Regions from separate parts of the Virgibacillus sp. LDC1 genome, predicted to be linked through region 2. Evidence: riboswitches for the same ligand, from Rfam matches in the RefSeq annotation. Region 2 holds a riboswitch; the other holds the start of a gene.

Region 1 (9,756 bases), on a different contig from region 2:
TACATTAATGACAAAGTTGTTACTGCGTCCATTCTATCAGACAGCAAGCGAGATTGGCAATTATTTCTTGGTGAATTTCGCTATTTTTCAATAGCATTAGCCGTCGAAGCATCGGATAAAATCAATATTTTTCCAAAATGGGTGTTTAATGAAGGGAGAGAAGGGTATATAAAGGGTAGAAGATGTGAAGACATGGCGAAGTGAAGTGAACTTGTAGAATAAATTTCATTTTTTTTCGAAAAGCGGGAACTTTTCCGTTGTCCTGAACGTTATAAAGGTATAGACAGAATAAACAAAAGAAAAAAGCCGCTGGATGAGATCGGCACAATCTCATAAGCCCAGGGCTTTCTTGTAAGAGTAAATCAATAAAGTTCCAACATTAATTGTAGTTCACAGCTACAGATTTGTACGTATTTTGACTCATAATTCTCTTAGCGCCTACATATCGGTTGGCATAATAGCTCTGGCTTAGCGGACTGATAATGACACCACGCGAAGATGAGGAATGAGCGAATTTGCCGCTCCCAACATATATACCCACATGAGATACACCTCTACCGGATGTGTTGAAGAACACGAGATCGCCAGCTTTCAGGTTGCTCTTGGATACTGCCGTACCTACTTTGTATTGAGCTGCAGATGTACGCGGCAGGCTAAGGCCAAGCTTCTTGTAAACATAGCTGGTGAATCCGGAGCAGTCAAAACCATTCGTTGTGGTTCCGCCTGTTTTATAAGAGACACCAATGGCTGGTTTGATTGCAGTATTTAATTTGGAATCGGCGAAAGCGCTTCCGGTCCCTAATGTGAGTGCGAGTGCGAGGCCTAGAGAAACAGCCGTTAACTTCTTTTTCAAAACAAAAGCTCCTTCCATTGCCTGCGAGGTTAGCTTAAGGGTTCGGTTGAAGGTCCCCTATGATCCCTCTCTTGCGAGATCAATTCACCCAAAACGGATCCCCCGCTTCCCATATCGTTATGGGAATTCGGCTCCTTAAAATGTTGATGAACCCATTCATTGACGTCTGACGTTCCAACATAGATAACGAATTTACATCGTTCCAACAAAAAGTTACAGTAAAGATGACAAAGTTGTTACTAACATATTCGTTATTTTAGCAGAGTATTAACAATTTGGCAAACGAGGAAAGATCATTTTTAAACAAAAAAACCTGTCCCCATCTTGGGGAAACAGGTTTTTTTGTAATTTGGCGCTCAGAAATTTGTAATATAGAGGATAAATGAACTCTTATTCTTTGTAAAATCAAGACCCGGATAGAAACGTGTCACTTCGGATTACAGCTTATTCGCGAGCATGTTTCATCATTTCAGGGTAACGAATTGTAACGATTAAGGATGCGATGAGGAGGAATCTCTCCACAAATGATATTGAGCGGAAATTACCCAAATTTGGAAAAGTCCATTCAGAAAATAAGAGGCCTGCTGAATAATTAAGCCGATCAACCCGGCCCAGAAGAGCGAAGCCGAGCTCAGGAGCAACAGAATGACACAGGCGGATCCGCCGATGGTGATGGATAACAGCACTGCCGTGCCCAAGCGGCGGAAGAGCGCATGGAGAGAGCTGATCATACCAAAGTCTCCCGTGCGCCCGAACTGCATATAGAGCAATAACAGGCGGATTAGATAGGCGTACAAGAACCAGCCAACGGCATACGGCAGTGCATGAAGGAGCAGAACAGGCTCCTGAATCCCATTTAGCAGAATCGGAAGAATTTTGGGCAGAAGCCAGTAACCGGGCACAAAGGTGAGAATAAGCTCAATCAGATAGAATAGCGTTACAGGTTTCCACAGTTTGCGCATGCCAGTGAAGAAGAATAAACCACGCTCGCCCTTGGCTTCCTGGTGAAGGTTGTAGAAGATGCCGGCCCGAATGAGCGGGGTGAGAACCATCCGGATCAGGAGCAAACCGGCCAGAAGCCATCCGTAGGTGTGGACCGTGCTGCTCAGGGTTAGGCTCATCTCGCCCTCATAGAAGAATAACAGACGGCTGAGCTCGTTAGGGGCAGAATCCGGATATCGCATCAGAAGGGGAACGACTGCCGATTTTACGAGTCGGTACAGGCAGTATCCCCACAGCAAACGGTATAAGAAGAGCAGAATCGAGACGTATAGCTGGTCTTTAACACTGGTCCACCCTTGGCCTGCGTAACTTTTCATGTGCTCCCCCCTCACCATGACAGGCTGCCGAACAGCGTCTCCACAAGCTTGGTAATACTGAGATTCCAGCGTGTAACCACCTTCGGATCCATTCCTGCCTTCATATAGTTATTGATGTGTTTGTTCTCCAGGACGATGGAGTATTTGGGATCAACCATGGCCCAGGCGAGCGGAGTGCTGTACTCCAGGGTGTAAGTAACTTTGCCGTCCTTGCCGCTCCAGGTCCGCTCCACCGTTTTGCCATCCTCAAAGGCGAACACGATCGGCACATTGGTTATATCCCCGTCCTTGCTCGTAATCTTGACCGTAGACTCATAACGAGGATGTTCCGCCGTGCCTTTATTTTTGGTTTTGATCACGTCGATGGCGACATCCGCCATCTGGCTTCCATATACATATTGGTCAAAATACGGCTGCCAGGACGTTTTGCTTACTTGCTCTACAACTTTCTGGAAGTCGGACGTGGTCGGATGCTTGAACCGGTATTTCTGGGCATACGTATGAAGAATCTTCTCCATCATCTGCGGACCGACCTGCCGTTCGATGCCTTGCAGCACCAGCTTGCCCCTCGTGTAAACATTCAGTGCGTAGTTTTCGTGGGAGCTGTATTTCCAGGATTCCATCTTCAGCGGTGCAGGGGAAGTAATGGATGCTCCCTGAGCTGCCGTATTGGAGGTAATACCGTATTCTTTTTCCATCACTCGTTCTTCAGCATAGGTTGCAAAGGCCTCGTCCAGCCACGCTTCCTCAAATTCATTACTTGCGATCATTCCGTAAAAATATTGATGGGCGATCTCATGAATGACGGTCCGCTCCAGCTCATATCCCGGCGAATCGTTTTTGGCACCGAAGGCCGTGACCAGCGTCGGGTATTCCATGCCGCCTGCCCCGTTGCCCGATTCCGGCGGAACGACGATGGACAACGTGGAATACGGATAGGTTCCGTACCATTTTCCAAACGAAGCGAGTGCCGACTTGGCGGCATCAAAGTAACGCTCCTTTAAGTCTTTATGGGCCGGATCGAGATACAGCTTGATGCGGACCCCCGGTACGCCTGGTGCGGAGAATGCTTCTTCTGCCGTGACAAAGTTTGGCGATGCCGACCAGGCAAAATCATGCACATCATCCGCATAGAATTGATAAATTTTTTCCCCGTTTGATTTTTGGGCAGGCTTGGTAGGGAATCCGGTCGCCGCGACAATGTAATTTTCGGGCACTCGGATGCGAACGCTGTAGATGCCGAAGTTCGAATAGAATTCGGAGTTGCCATGGTATTGATGAAGATTCCAGCCTTCCTCTGTTCTTCCGCGAAGACCAGCGGGTTCATAGACCGAAAGTTTAGGAAACCATTGGCCGGCCATAATAAAATTCTCGGTGGTTCCCATGCGAGCAAATATTTTGGGAAGTTCGACCTCGAACTCCAAGTGAATGGTAACACTCTCCCCGCTCTTGATGGGTTTAGGCAGCCGGAGCTTGGCAAGGCTGTGATCCTTGATGTTGCCGTCATCCGGTTGAACAAATTGAAGGCGATGGGTCAGGGCCAGTCCTTCGGTTGTTTTCACGCTGGTAATGGCCATGGAGCCGTATCCGTCGTCTGGCATGGGATCGGAACGAAGCCTGCCGCCCGATTCCTTCATAAAGGTCGTGTCATTGGAAGCAAATGCATTGGGATACAGATGAAAGTACAGCTCGTTTACGCTTTTTTTGCCTGGATGAGTCCAAGTGAGTGTCTGTTTGCCCTTAAGCTTGTTCTCCTCAGGCTCGTACCGAACATCCATATGATATTCCACCAGCCGGTCGCTTAAGGCCGGAGCGGGAATATTAGGCTGCACCTTAGGCGGTGAGAGCGGGGCCTTCTCCACGGCAGAGGCGGAGGGCTTGCCCGCATTTGGGGCAAGAGCAGACGCTGAGGACCCTGGATTCAGAAATATCGGCATCGATCCTGCAAGCAAACCTATGGCAAGCAGGGATGATAGAAAGACTTTGGCACGTGGTGGGACCATATCGAACAACCTCCCGTTGACAAGCATCTAGTGCATGTATATGTTTGCTTTTGGGGGATTATTAGTTAAAATAAAATTATTGGGACATGGGTTATCAATTTAGCAGCTGATACGTATGAATCGGCTCTGATATAGGAGGTCGGCAGCAGTGGAGAATGAAGAGCAGAAGCAGGGTGCGAAGAAACCGATTGCTTTGAATATTATTAATAGCAAGAGTAAACATAAGGGGTTTGGATCAGGCTCCATCGATCTGAACAGTTTGTCGCCCGTCATTATCGACAATGGCGAAGCCCGAGTGGACATTGGAGCCATGCACGCCAAGAGTAAGGTGGAGAAGGGCATCCGTTTCAGCATGAACCGGGATGAAGTACCCAACGGACGCCAGGTGTGGATCGTGTGGGTAGCTGTAGATCGTACCGCGGAGGGACAGCATTATGCAGGCATGACCGCCTGTGAAATGTGGATTGACCACGAGGCCCGCCGCGGCTGGAAGATCCTCGCCGATCATGTGAATAAAATGGATGCGGCGATGAAGCGCAAGATTATTCTGGATGGGCTTGGCGACGTGGAGAAGAGAGCGCTGCGTGAGCTGCTGATTTCGCGTAACGAGGAATGGTGGAATGCATCCCCAGAGGAAATTAAGGAAGCCCTTCGAACCGAGGAATAATACAATAAATGAAAGCATTGTTCTAGATGCGCAAGTGAAAAGACCGGTTGGATTCGTGATCGAATCCTGCCGGTCTTTTTGTAATTGCGTATGGTTAGAATGGAAGAGCGTAGGTCAGTTTTTCTTTTTGATCGAGAAACGGATTTTTGTATTGGAGCGTCAGCTTGCCGCCGGCATATCCGATATACGTAAGACCGTCACCAATGAAGCCCACCTCGTTCGGCGGCATTTCCTCAATGACCTTGATGGTTTCCTCGTCCAGAAGTTCAGGATAGATAAGCTCGGCTGTCTTGCCTGTCGGATGAACGATATACAGGGTCGCCTTCGTGTATGGTCGGACGAGCAGGAAGTCCTGTTCGATCGCTTCTACAACAAAATGATCCTTTACTCCCGTGAGCGCGGCCAGGTCATAAGTTTTGACCGTTTTGCCCGTCGGATGAACCAGCTCCAGCGTGCTGCCGTTCATCATGGCAATATTGCCTTTGTAGCTGAGTTGGTCCGGTTTGTAGTTAATTCCGGCAAAATTGGAATGTTTGGTTTTGGATAGCTTCAGGATTTTCTTGTCCTGAATGAGCAGCCGGTATCTTCCCTCATGAATATGAGGTTCGCCGTAATAATTGGACAAGTCGACGACATAGGTATTGCTGTTGATGCGATGTGCGCTTAAGCCGACTTGATCGATTTCCTCCACCGGGATCATGCCGACTTGGGCTGGGGTGGATCCGGCTTTACCCATGGACAGCATACCATTCTCGCGATTTACCCAGAAGAGCATATTGGCCGTGGAAGCATAGGCGTATTTTGACCAAGAATCAAAGGTCGTTCTAAGTCCGGATTTGCTGTCATACTTCAGAGGGATGCCGAAGGCTTTGGTAATCAGACTGGCGGGAACATAAGTCACGCCTTTCTTCACGACCGGAGCCGCCTCGAGCTTTAGAGCGGTCCCCTTGGCATTGACTGCACGCGACTGTCCGATGATAATGCGGACAGACTGTGTCGGGCTGTTAATGTACAGCTCTTTTTTTCCGGGGATCGTCAACTGCAGCTGCAGCTGTTCGGAAACTTCCTTCAATGGAATGAATACAACGCCTTTATTCGTATAAGGTTTATGTTTCACATCCAGAGTGCTCCATGTTGCCTTGCTCTGTGATGTGGAGGCTGCTGCCGCATGGGCAGGAATCGTTGTGAGCGATGAGGACGTAAGCAATAAAGACATGGCTATGGATGCGGTACCTGCTAATTTGATAATTTGTACGGACTTCATATCATTTCCTCCTTCTGGTTTTCACTCCCGCCTATATAAACGACTAAATAATGGGAAATGTTTCACCTAAATCACGAAATCATGTAAAAAATGAGATATGCGATGGCGAGATTGGAGCTGGCGCGCCAAAGGACGAACTAAAAAAACCGGAGCTGCCCTGAAAGGGCGAAGCTCCGGTTATATCAATATCCTGATTTTAGCTCCTGATCCTTGCCAAGCAGAATGGTGAGACCAAGCAAGGTCACGATAATGGTTGCGCCCATGTCCGATATGATTGCAATCCACAGGGTCAGCCATCCCGGGATCGTAAGCAGTAAAGCAATGGCTTTCAGCGACAAGGAGAGCCCGATATTCCACTTGATAATCTGATTGACCCGTCTTGCCGTTTGGATGGCCCCTGGCAGCTTGCCAAGGTGATCCTGCATCAATACAACGTCGGCCGTTTCAATGGCACTATCCGTCCCTTTCCCCATCGCGATGCCCAGATCGGCAGCGGCCAATGCAGGGGCATCGTTAATGCCATCACCAACCATGCCGGTTTTTTTGCGGGAAGAAAGCTCCTTGATCTTGGCAACCTTCTGTTCAGGCAGGAGACTTGCGAATACCCGAGATACACCGGATTGCTTCGCTATCGCCTGTGCGGACTGCTCGTGGTCGCCTGTCAGCATGACCGTATCCGTGATACCGGCCTCATGAAGCTTGCTGACGACGGTTGCCGTCTCCGGTCTGATCTCATCGGCAAGACCGAATTGGCCTAATACGCGATCCTCGCTTACGGCAGCAACGATCGTATAACCCTGGGCCTTCATTCTCCGGATGTCTTCCTCCACGGAGCTGATATGGTCTTGCGGGCCGTTCACATGCTGCAGCACTTCCTCGCTTCCGACCCAGAACAGCTTCCCTCCGATCTCAGCCCGAATGCCTTCGCCGGGCAGTACCGTTATCTGTTGAGGTTCATTAAACATGCACTGCGGATTCTTGATCTCCAGATGCTTCATGACCGCTTTAGCCAACGGATGGAGAGAGGATTGCTCCAGTGCGCCTACAACGGCATAAAATGTTGTTTCATCATATACCGTCTCCGCATAGACGGCAGGCTCACCTTTGGTCAAGGTTCCCGTCTTGTCAAAAGCGATGGCTTCCAGTCGGCCAAGCTGCTCCAGGTGGACCCCGCCTTTGATCAGAATGCCGTTGCGTGCCGCGCGGGTCATCCCGCTGACCAGTGCAATCGGAGAAGAAAGCACGAGCGAGCAAGGGCACCCGACAATGAGTATGGACAGCCCCTGATAGATCCAGGTCATCCAGGGCTGATGGAGCAGCAGCGGAGGAATCAGCGTAACTGCCAGCGCGATGATCATAATAGCGGGAGTATAGTATTTCGCGAATTTATCGATAAAGAGCTCTGTCGGCGTCTTGCTGTCCTGTGCCTCCTGTACAAGATGCATGATCTTGGCCAGGGAGGAATCCTCATAAACCTTCGAGATGGCGATATAAAGCACGCCGTCGGTGCTTACGCTGCCGCCAAATACGGTGTCGCCCTCCCGTTTCGTAACAGGCACCGATTCCCCGGTTATGGCAGCTTCGTTCACCGAGCCAGTTCCTTGGGTTATCGCTCCGTCCGAAGGAATCTTCTCGCCCGGTCTTACCCGGACAACGTCTCCGGGAGAGAGGCTCTCGATCGGCACGCGCTGGGTTTGACCGTCTTTCCATAGCTCCGCTTCCTTCGGTGCTGCGGCCAGCAGCGCTTCCATCGATTGCCGGGCTCGATTCATGCCGTAGCCTTCCAGCAGCTCGTTAAGACCAAACAGAATGGCAACCAGCGTGGCTTCCCGCCATTCCCCGATAATGACGGCGCCCACGAGCGCAACGGTCATCAGGGTATCCATATTGAATTTGAAGCGGGTCAGGTTACGCAGTCCGCGCAAGAATGTGGTGTACCCGCTCAGAATCATAGCACCTGCATATAATGCGATCACAACCGGTCCGGCGACTTTTCCTTCTAATAGAAAGGTTAGCACATAGAAAACAGCCGAGATGGACAACAGCCACTTCATTTTTCCTTCGCTGCCGTTACGGTGCTCATGAGCCTGACCGTGATCATGGTCATGTTCTTCGTCCCGTCCTTGTGCCGATCCATGAGAATGCGATGAAGGGGCATGTAGAGCAGCACCGGCGGCCGATAACGCTGTCTGCGGAGCATGAACGATGCGCGCACCGTCACTTTTCAGAATGGTTTCTACCCGGCTTAGATTCACATGAGGAGAGAGGGTAAGCTTCCCGCTGTTGTAACTCAGTCGGGCATTGTTCCCATGCTCCAGCTTCTGGATCTCTTCCTGCATTTCACGTGTACAGTTCGGGCAGGAGAGCCCCTGTACCCGGTATTCAATAAGTTCGCCGCCTGCCTCCGGAGATGATTTGGAACGTTGATGGTTATCCGTACTCATCTACATCTTCTCCTTCTGGTGCTCCAGCGTCATGTGAAGCAATGTTCGGATATGGTCATCTTTGAGGGAGTAGTATACATTCTTTCCGGCCTTGCGCGATTTGGCGATATCTTTGTTCTTCAGCGTACGCAGATGATGGGAGGCCGTTGCCGTTGAGCTTCCGAGTACTTCAGCTACATCGCAAACACACAGCTCGCCGCCACGGTCCAGCATATAAGCTACCTTGACCCGCGTCGGGTCGGCCAATGCCTTGAAGATTTCCGCCATGCCGATCATATCATCATCGGAGATCGTTTCTTTTAACAAAGCAATCCCTTCGGTTGAAGGACATTCCGTTTCGCACAGCTCAAGGGAGACTTCTTCGTTCATCGTCCGGGCATTCATAAGAACAACCTCCTTGGATTAGGAGCAATAAGCGCTCTTTATTCTATATATTCAAACGTTGATTTGATTGTTAGTCATAATATACCCGATTTACACACGATATTCAAACGGATGTTTGATTGTTCACAAGCATGTCACAGTCCAAGAATGAATCGATAAGTCATATAGTATTAACCAATTCCAATGGTTAGGCGCAGTGTCGCCCCTCAGAAAATCCTTCCATTTCATATCACGCCAACTTATACTATTAGCAAAAAGATATAAAATTCGCATAGGAAGAATACTGGGCCCAAGGCGCCTCATGCACTACATAACACCCTTGCACGGGCCAAACGTTTCGACTCGAATGTGTACATTATCTAATACCTATCCTTCGATTTACGGATGTGTATGAACAGGGGAGGCGAGAGTATGACTTGTCCAATATGTCGATATGAAACGGGAGATGGGAAGTATTGCAAGAAATGCGGGGCAAGGCTGATTATCGAGGACTCACCCGTATTTGCCGCCATGAAAGAGCAAGCAGCAACGTCGGAGGTATACAGTGTCACTAGGCGAAGTGCCAGCAGTAGAGGGGAGATACCTCATGCACGCCAGATTGAACCTGCTTTGCCGGTGTATACGCCGCCGGATATTCCCTTCTCAACGGCAGGCCGGCAGCATTCCGATGAAGATGAGGAACCCAATCCTTATTGGACCAGCTTAAAATTGTACGGACAGCTCTACGGGGATTATTTTCTGAAGGGACTAAGACATCCCTTTGGCGCAGCTGCCGGAACTGAGAGCAGCCAGTTCTTCAACGCGATCGTGTCCATGGTGCTC
Region 2 (9,756 bases):
CCATCGACATCGTGGAATTAAGCGGTCCGCCCTTGGTCATAACCAGCGGCTCTTCGAAGAATTGAATCCAGCCGATCAGCGTCGTAATGGTGACAAAGAAAGTCGCAAAGCTAAGCAGCGGAACCGTGATATACAACAGTTTCTTCCACTTGCTCGCACCATCGATCTCCGCTGCTTCATAATAGGAGCGTGGAATGCCCTGCAGCGCAGCAAGGAAAATGATCATATTGAGTCCGATGGATTTCCATACGGCCAGCAGAATCAGCGATAGCTTGGCTAGTGCCGGATCTGTCAGCCACTGCTGAGCCGGAACCCCGAACCAGGACAATATATGGTTAAAGAGGCCGTAGTGGCTGTTATACAAGTAACCCCAAACAACCGCGACCGCTACAATATTCGTAATGGAAGGCATATAATACACGACGCGGAAAGTCTTAAACAACCATCCCGTGCCATAGTTAAGCAGCAATGCAGCGCCCATGGCAAGCATTACGACAAGCGGAACTCCGATAATAACATAGAACATGGTGTTAAACATGGATTTCAGAAAGACCGGATCTTTAAATACATTCATAAAATTATCGAAGCCAACGCCTTCAATGTTTGAATAATTAGCGAGACCGGCAAGGTCAATATCCGTGAAGCTGATGACAAGCGCAATGATGATCGGAATGATTGAGAACGTCAGAAGCAGGACCAGTGCGGGCGCAATAAACATATAAGGATACTTATATTGGTTAAAGCGCTTGATAAAGTTCTGCAATGTCATTCACCTCCTGCAAGTGTGGGTTTCCTCAATTAGAGAATAACGCTCTTTGGAAGCAGTCAGGCTTGTTTCATCCTTCGGAGAAACAAGCCGGGCTGCGTTAAGACGCACTCTTTATTTTTTGTTTAGAATTTCAGTAGCTTTCTGATTCAAAAGATCCATTTCTGCTTTGATGTCAGCTCCGCCAAGGGTAATTTTCTCAAATGCCGCAATGGCTTCTTGGGAGATAGCATCCCACTCCTTAATGAACGGAACAGGCTTAGCGCTTTCGAGCTGTTTTCCGAAGGTAGCAAAAATCGGATCTTCAAAGCGTTGGTCTTCCCATGCACTCTTAACAGCAGGCAGGTTTTTGGCCACATCATAGTTGGTCAGCTGCGATTCTTTTTCACTCATGAAGGAAATGAATTTAACGGCTTCATCTGCATTTTCGGTTGTGTTGAATACCGACATGTTCGCTCCACCGAGGAACGATGCATTGTTTTCTTTAGCCGGAAGTGTTGTCGTAGCCCATTTGCCTTCAATCTCAGGCGCCTTGTCTTTAACGCCCTGAATCATCCAAGGACCGCTGATAAACATCGGGAATTGCCCGTCTTTAAATGCGGCAAACAGATCCAAATCGCTGGCAAGCGGCGTCATACCCGTATCGTAGAAGCTCTTCAGGTATTCCATGGCTCCCATGAATTCCGGCTCGTTAAAATGCGGGGTCCGGTTCTCATCGATCATATCGCTTCCATTCTGCCAAGCAAACATGGACAGATAGTTCATGTCTTTAGCATCAACGGTAATAGCGTAATTGCCGTCTCCTCTAGCTGCCAGTTTCTTGCCGGCATCCTTCATTTCATCCCAAGTCTTAGGACCTTCCGGATAGCCTACTTCAGCCAAAATGTCCGTACGGTAGAACAGTACGCGCGTTTCCACATACCATGGGATGCTGACAACCTTGTCATCATAACTCATGGTTTGCACAGCACCGTCAAAATAATTTTCCTGCTTCAAGTTTGGATACTGCTCAAGATACGGCGTCAGATCGAGCAAAGCTCCAGCCTGAGCAAACTCTGGAATCCAGGTTGTTCCCATCTGCACGACGTCAGGGCCGCTTTTGGATGCAACCGCTGTTAGCAGCTTGTCATGCGCGCTGCCCCAAGGAATCAATTGAACGCTTACTTTAACGCCTGGGTTCTTCTCTTCATATTCCTTAATCAGAGTTTCGTCTGATGTGTCACCCATCAACCAAACTTTCAGCTCTTTCTTGCCCTCGCCGCCTGCGCTGCCTCCGTCTGCTTTCTCAGACCCGCCCGAACATCCGGCTAATACGACGGAGAACATCAGCAATGCTGCCAACGTCCACAATATTGATTTTTTTCTCATTCTACATTCACCCCGTTTTTAATGTTTACCACCATGCGAAACGTAATGCAAAACCGAATTGAAAGCACTTACTTCGAAACGTTTCGATTTTATTCGAAAAAATAAAGACGCCGGATAAAGGTCGTTTCTATAATCCTACTGTCTCTTCATTCCCCCTATAAAGCACCTTTCCATGGTCATCCTAGGGATAAACATGCTCTTGTGTATTCATAATAAAAAGATTGCTTGCTTGATATCTTCAAAAAACGCATTCTGTTTTGAAACGTTTCGACAAGTTCATTATAGCTCCCTCTGAGAGCGATTTCAATATCCTTTTTATTTTTTTGTAAGGCGTTTCTTTGACAAGGGGTGTAAGGCTTGAACCGCGGACAAAAAAGCAGCAAGCTCCGAAGTAGGCCTGCTGCTTCATCCTATATCCTGGAATTATTCCAGCTTTTAAAAACTTGGGCTAGGCGTTAAGGTGACCTGCATTCTTGTCATGACCGTCATGATGCAGCGGGATGTCCTTACTAAGCCGGGCATGTACCGCAAATGACAGAAATGACAACACGGCAACACCTGCAGCCAACCATGCCACCGGCGTCAACCCGCCGCCGTCATACATCGTTCCCATCGCATATGGCCCAATCACCCGGCCCGCGGCACCCAAGCCGCCTGTCACGCCGATATAGAACGGAGCGGCTTGTCCTGCGCGATCCGAGATAAAAGCCGGGATCGCAGGCGAAATCAACATCTCGCCCAATGTGGCCAGCACCATTGCGAGGATCATGCCTGGATAACTGTGCACCGTCACGATGACGACATAAGCTGCCAGATAGAACAAAGCGCTTGCCGTCATCTGACTGCTCTCCGTACGGGCCGCCCAGCGCTTAATGGCATTCGTGACCGGCTGCGCGGCAAAAATCAAGATCCCGTTCAGCGTCCATAAATAACCGTATGCCGTCTTGGACATTCCCTCCGAGATGATAAATGGAGACACCCCTGTGTTCCAGATGGAATTACCGAACCACAGGAAGAGCGAACCCAATCCCATAAAGAGATAGATTCGGGTGTTCCCGAGCAATGCCCAAGCCCCGGGGCCCGCCGGCAGCGGACTCTTAGGCTGCGGATGATGGGCTTCTTGCGATACGCCCGTTCCCCCCAACTTCGTCAAGTAGGACAGGAAGAAAATCGCAAATCCGAAGGACGTGACACCGTTTAAGATAAAACTTAAATGATAGGATATCTCCGCCAGGAAACCGCTCATGGCCGTTCCCAAGGCTACGCCGATATTATTCGCGACATAGATGACATTAAACAGTTCTCCCCGCCGATCGGCAAACCGGAAGCCGATAAATGCCTGAATGGCCGGCATCGATACCGCGTTACAGAATCCGATGAAACCCATCATCGCGATGAACAAACCCCATAGTCCATTGATGAACGGAAGGGTGAACAACCCGAGCGCATTCAGCAGCAGCGAGCCCACAATGAGCTTTTTCACCCCGACCCGGTGATACAGCGCGCCGCCAAGGAGTTGACCGGCGATCCCCCCCATCGACTGAATCAGAATGACAAAGCCTGCATCCTTCATGCTGCGTCCCAGTTCATCGAATACATACATCGTTGTCAGCGGCCACATCAAGGACCCGCCTGCAGAGGCAACGAGACTTGCAACAAGAAAACCTTTTACTTCCTTAGGGTACTGCTCCAACCATTTCATGTTTATTATCTCCCAGCAGCCTCGTTAGCAGTATATTTACGCATATAACCTAAAATAGCCCCACAAAGTGGAGCCTACGCTCCGATGCTTATTCCAAATACTTTGCGGGGACCCCAAAAAACTTTATAAATTTTAATATGTTAAAAAAAAGCCCACTTGGGCTTTTTCTAATTCTTCTTGAATAAAGAGGCGAACGCCATCTTTTTGATGCTCCAATAATCCTGTAAGAATGAACATTGCTTGTCATTTCTTATCGCCCAAATCCTAGTATCGCTTGATAGATCCATTGTTAGCAAGCACACTCATTGACGCTTTACCATAACAGCGAATGCCGGGCCGCTGCTGCCATATCGGCCCTTCCCTAACGAATCTCGGGCGCTCACTCCATTTGCCGGCTGCAAGCAACGAGCCCCTTCTTTTAAACACGTTCGGAAGAAGGGCAGCTCGTCGAGGTATATCAAGCATTAATGTCGCTTCACCTCTACCACCGTTGAGAAGAAGGTAGCGCCTTCGCCCATATCCGACAACCTGTCGGGCGTAAGGGCATTGGCGCGCTGCTTCCTGCCTTCCCCTTCCCACCACAAGCCTTGGCTGACCACGGTGCCAGGCAGCATTTTATCCGTCACCTTGGCCCGGACTTCGTAAGTACCGCGGTCGTTATACACCGTAACCATGTCGCCGTCCTCTACACCGCGTTCCTCTGCATCCTCCGGATGGATCTGCAAGGCAGGCTCCTTCTCCAGCTTCTGGTGCTTATCCACATTCGCAAAGGTCGAATTCAGGAAGTTGTGGTTCGGCGGCGAAATGAACATGAGCGGGAATTTGTGCCCGCGACCGCGCCTTACGCCGTCATATCCTTCCTTCAAAGGCACGTAGGTTGGAAGAGGCGGAAGACCAGCTTGCTCCAACTGCGCGGAGTAAAGCTCAATCCGGCCCGATGGCGTCGGCAAACGATCCAGATATGCTTCAAGCGGTGTCATGTCAAGCTTCACATGGCGGTGTTCCTTTAGCTTGTCCAGCGTGACGCCGTTCAGATAAGGGTTGTCCGGGAAGTCGAGCGCTCTTGCCATCATCTCCTCTTCCGTCTCGCGGAAGGCAGTGTCGGTGAAACCCATGGCCCGGCCCAGCAAGGAGAACAGCTCCACGTTGCTCTTGCTCTCCCCGAGCGCCGGAATGACCGGCTCCTGCAGCTGGATGTACTGATGCCAGTAAGAAGCGAACAGATCCGTATTCTCAAATGAGGAGGTTGCCGGAAGCACGATATCCGCATACTTGGCTGTATCCGTCATGAACAGATCATGTACGACGGTAAACAGATCCTCCCTTGCAAACCCTTCGCGTAACCGCCCGGTGTCAGGAGCGACCACCAGCGGATTGCTGCAATAGACAAAGACCGACTTAATCGGCTGTTCGGTCATGGCAAGCGCCTCGCCGATCCGGTTCATGTTAATGGTCCGGGCATTCGGATTCGGCCGGAGATCCGGACGCTCCAATGCATCGCTATCCATGCTGTTGTAGCCGCCATTCGACTTGGCAGCCCCTCCGCCCCGCTTCAGCCATTGTCCGGTCAACGCGGGAAGCGCAGCGATGCTGCGCACCGTCAAGCCGCCATTGTCGTGATGCTGAAGACCGTTACCGATATGAATATAGGAAGTATCCGCCCGGCCGTACAGTTCGGCCAGCTTCTCGATATCCCCTGCTGGGATGCCGGTAATGGAGGATACATGCTCCGGCGTATAGTCTTTGACATGCTCACGCAAGGCTTCATGCCCGTGCGTATACCGCCGGAGGAACTCCTCGTTCACCATGCCGTCACGGAACATGATGTGCATGAGGCCGACGGCCAGTGCCGCATCCGTGCCCGGAAACAACGGAATGAACCAATCCGACCATTGCCCCGTTTGGTTCTTATGAACATCGATCACAACGACCTTGGCACCGGCCTTGCGCGCTTTCTCCGCTAGCACGACCTGGTGCATATTGGTGCTGACGATGTTGCCGCCCCAGACGATGATGACATCGGCATGAACGGTATCCTCCGGGACGGTTCCTCCATTAAACCCCATGACGGATTTCCAACCCTCATTGCCTGCGGAATTGCAGATCGACTGCTTCAGGCGGCTGGCGCCCAGCCTGTTGAAGAATCTCCGATCCATGCCGTCCACGCTCAATATCCCCATGTTGCCGTAGAAGCTGTAAGGCAGGATGCTCTCAGAGCCATGCTCCTCGATCAGCTTCTTGTAGCGCCCGGTAATCTCTTGAATCGCTTCATCCCAGCTGATTCGCTCGAAAGCCCCCTCGCCCTTGGGCCCTACCCTCCGCAGCGGATAAAGCACGCGCTCCGGATGATACACCCGATGTGCCATATTGCGGACTTTATTACAGATGGCTCCCTGCGTAATCGGATGATCCGGATTGCCGGTAACCTTCACGATTTTTCCGTTCTCTTTATGCAGCAGCAGGCCGCAAGTATCGGGACAGTCCAACGGACATACCGCCGGAAACACGCCATTTTCCTGATGTATCATCGCTTGAGTCATTTCGTTCATTCCCCCTTGTACACGCTGAATCATATCCCCTTATCTTAAAAGAAAATCAGGGCTCCAGTAAAGTCTTACATTTTTTTCTGCAGCGGGTGATTCACTCTACTTCACTCCGGGTATATTCCTATCAAGAGCAACGAAGAGGAACCCAGACCCTTTCTCTTCCTTGCCGAATCATGGACCACTCCCAAAAAATTCGCCATGCCAATGTCTCCTCCCCCGAGACCGGCATGGCGAATTTGTTTGTATTGGCGTTCTATCGCATCACATTCGAGCTACCTGCAACTTACATATCATAGAAAGTCATGATTTCTGTAGCAAACCTGCAAAAAACAAAGCCTGTCAAAGCCACATAATTATGTAAGCGCTTATCTGTCATTTTTTATAAATAATTCTGCTTAATTTTTCGTTGGAGGGTGTTTTACAAAAGATTTGAGCAGGCGTAATATACTATTCAGCTTCGATATCATTCTTCATATTCACATGATATTCGCTTAATTTCCAATTTGGAAAGCGGGGGAACCACACGTATGGATGGATATCTATAGGATCTGTCAACCATACTATGGGGTGAATCCTGATGCAGCGCGAACGTACGCCGCGACTATTATCAGGTAGGGCGACTCTCACCGCCCGAATCCGACAGCTAACCTCGTCAGCGTTGATTGGGAGGGTTGTGAACTTGTGATCAAACACAGGGTTCTAACCTGTGTTTTTTGTTTGCCAAAATTCAGCATAGGAATGGTGACCGTTCGTATGTCCAGCCCATGAAACACACCGATTGAAGTCCATTCAGTCAGCTTCCATCATGAACGTAATCTTAATCGGCGGTGAAAAACCATGTTATCTTCAATCAAGCGATTCCTCATCGGAAGACCGCTTAAATCAACGGAATTGGGCGAGCAAAAGCTGAACAAAACCAAAGCGCTGGCCATCCTTTCATCCGACGCCTTGTCGTCCGTGGCTTATGGACCTGAACAAATTCTGATCGTCTTGATGACCGTTGGCGCCGCTGCCTATTGGTATTCCATACCGATTGCCGTCGGGGTCCTGGTCTTATTGCTGGCACTTATCCTATCGTACAGACAAATTATTTTCTCATATCCGCATGGCGGCGGAGCCTACGTGGTTTCCAAGCGAAATTTAGGCATGTATCCGGGACTGGTTGCCGGCGGCTCCCTGCTGGTCGACTATATCCTGACGGTTGCGGTCAGCGTATCGGCGGGGACGGACGCGATCACGTCGGCTTTTCCGGAACTGCACGCCTACAATCTGCCCATCTCCATCGTGTTCGTTCTGTGTTTGACCGTACTCAATTTAAGAGGGGTCACGGAGTCGGCCTCCATATTGGCCTATCCGGTTTACTTGTTTGTACTCGCGTTGTTTATCCTGATTGGCGTCGGAGTATTCAACATCGCTACAGGCCATGCATCTCCGGATCTGCATACGCCGATCGGCACGCCTGTCGCCGGGCTAAGCTTGTTCCTGCTCCTGCGGGCATTCGCCTCGGGCAGCTCTGCCCTGACCGGCGTTGAGGCCATTTCCAACGCCATCCCGAATTTCAAAGATCCTGCTCCGAATAATGCGGCCAAAACCTTGGTGGCAATGGGATCCTTGCTGGCCCTGTTATTTTCGGGCATCGTATTCCTGGCCTATTACTATGGGGTTAGCCCCAGCGAGCAAGTCACTGTCGTTTCCCAGATTGCCGAGCATACCTTCGGACGAAACTTTCTGTATTACTTCATCCAAGGAACAACGGCCCTCATTCTGATTCTGGCCGCCAACACGGGTTATTCCGCTTTCCCGCTGCTTGCCGTTAATCTGGCGAAGGATAAATTCATTCCCCGAATGTTCACCGTCCGGGGAGACCGTCTGGGATATTCAAACGGAATCATCATACTGGGTTTTCTCTCGATTCTGTTGCTGCTCGCTTTCGAAGGCAAAACCGAGCATCTGATTCCGCTGTATGCCGTCGGCGTGTTTATCCCTTTTACCCTCTCCCAAACGGGGATGATGGTGAAGTGGATTCGGGAAAAGCCCGAAGGATGGATTGTCAAACTGATCATAAATACCACCGGCGCATGCATCAGCTTTATCGTGACGATGATTTTCTTTTTCACGAAATTCGCCCAAGTGTGGACCGTCTTGATTTTCCTGCCGCTGATCATTTGGATCTTCACCCGAATCCATAAACATTACGAGGCCGTAGCAGACCAGCTGCGAATTACGACCTGTGAGCCTGTTAAGCCGATTGAGGGAAATGTTATTATTCTGCCTGTGGCGGGAATCACCCATGTGGTGGAGAACTCGCTGAATTATGCCAAATCGCTGGGAGCAGGCCAAATTATCGCGGTGTACGTGCCGTTCGAACGGGAGGACGAGGCGGCCTTCCAGGAAAAATGGAAGAAATGGCAGCCGGACATCCGGCTGGTGACCCTGCATTCGCCTTATCGGAGCATCATTCAGCCGCTGACCAAATTCATCGATACCGTGCAGCGGAAGGCTAGCGAATCCGACTACCAGGTTACCGTTGTCATCCCGCAGTTCATCCCCAAGAAGGGCTGGCATAACTTCCTGCACAATCAGTCCAGCTTGCTCATTCGCGCACATTTACTCTATCGGAGAGATGTGATTATCACCACGGTACCTTACCATTTAAAAAAATAGCGGGTTTATTCCTTCTGCGACTTATACAAGGAATCCACTCGCCAACAACGTTAAAAAAGCTGCGATCATCCGATCCCTATCCTTAAGGGTGCGTGACGATCTCAGCTTTTTTCCTCCACCTTGGCTTACCAGGCTTCGGTATTACGAAACATTCTGCGCGGAGTGAACCTGTTGAGCAGTACCGGTAGCCGGCGCAGACGGCAGCGCCTTATCTTGTTCGCCGCGAGGGATGACCTCAGCTTTATCATCCTTCTTCAAATACACGGACCCGTAGGCAGCTCCCACAAACAGCGCACCTCCGACAAAATTGCCCAGCCAAACCGGAATGAAGTTTACCAGATAATCACCCCAGCTGTAATATCCCTCAAATATCGCTGCCGGAATGAGGAACATGTTGGCCACCACGTGCTGAAAGCCGATGGCTACAAACGCCATCGTTGGAAACCAGATTCCGAGAATTTTGCCGCTCATCTGGTCGGATCCGTAGGACAGCCACACGGCGAGCGCTACGAGCCAGTTACAACCGATGCCCGACAAGAATGCTTGCAGGAAGCTGTCGTCGAGCTTATGACCCGCCATATCCACCAGCTTCTCCAAATAAACGCCGCTGCCCGTCAGACCGGTCACATGGCCGAAGAAATAAGCGACGAACAGTGCCCCTGCCATATTGCTTATCGTGACAAGAGCTAAATTCCGCATCATGTCCTTCG

What was found. A riboswitch is a leader RNA that binds a small molecule or an ion and turns the genes downstream of it on or off. The one in region 2 is predicted to bind cyclic di-AMP.
Region 1: linked by a shared signal. The riboswitch ahead of OHJ21_RS32310 (C40 family peptidase) and the one ahead of OHJ21_RS29965 (APC family permease) in region 2 are both predicted to bind cyclic di-AMP.

Annotation. Positions count from the first base shown of each region.
Region 1 is NZ_JAOXLZ010000010.1:17,459-27,214, forward strand. It holds gene OHJ21_RS32310 (C40 family peptidase) at 380-853, opposite strand; cyclic di-AMP (ydaO/yuaA leader) riboswitch at 857-996, opposite strand; gene OHJ21_RS32315 (hypothetical protein) at 1,345-2,172, opposite strand; gene OHJ21_RS32320 (M1 family metallopeptidase) at 2,184-4,175, opposite strand; gene OHJ21_RS32325 (YwhD family protein) at 4,324-4,842, shown strand; gene OHJ21_RS32330 (copper amine oxidase N-terminal domain-containing protein) at 4,937-6,106, opposite strand; gene OHJ21_RS32335 (heavy metal translocating P-type ATPase) at 6,289-8,550, opposite strand; gene OHJ21_RS32340 (ArsR/SmtB family transcription factor) at 8,551-8,934, opposite strand; gene OHJ21_RS32345 (hypothetical protein) at 9,346-9,756, shown strand, end outside.
Region 2 is NZ_JAOXLZ010000006.1:468,515-478,270, reverse strand. It holds gene OHJ21_RS29985 (carbohydrate ABC transporter permease) at 1-769, opposite strand, end outside; gene OHJ21_RS29980 (sugar ABC transporter substrate-binding protein) at 881-2,134, opposite strand; gene OHJ21_RS29975 (MFS transporter) at 2,583-3,836, opposite strand; gene OHJ21_RS29970 (molybdopterin-containing oxidoreductase family protein) at 4,301-6,376, opposite strand; cyclic di-AMP (ydaO/yuaA leader) riboswitch at 6,861-7,056, shown strand; gene OHJ21_RS29965 (APC family permease) at 7,220-9,046, shown strand; gene OHJ21_RS29960 (formate/nitrite transporter family protein) at 9,188-9,756, opposite strand, start outside.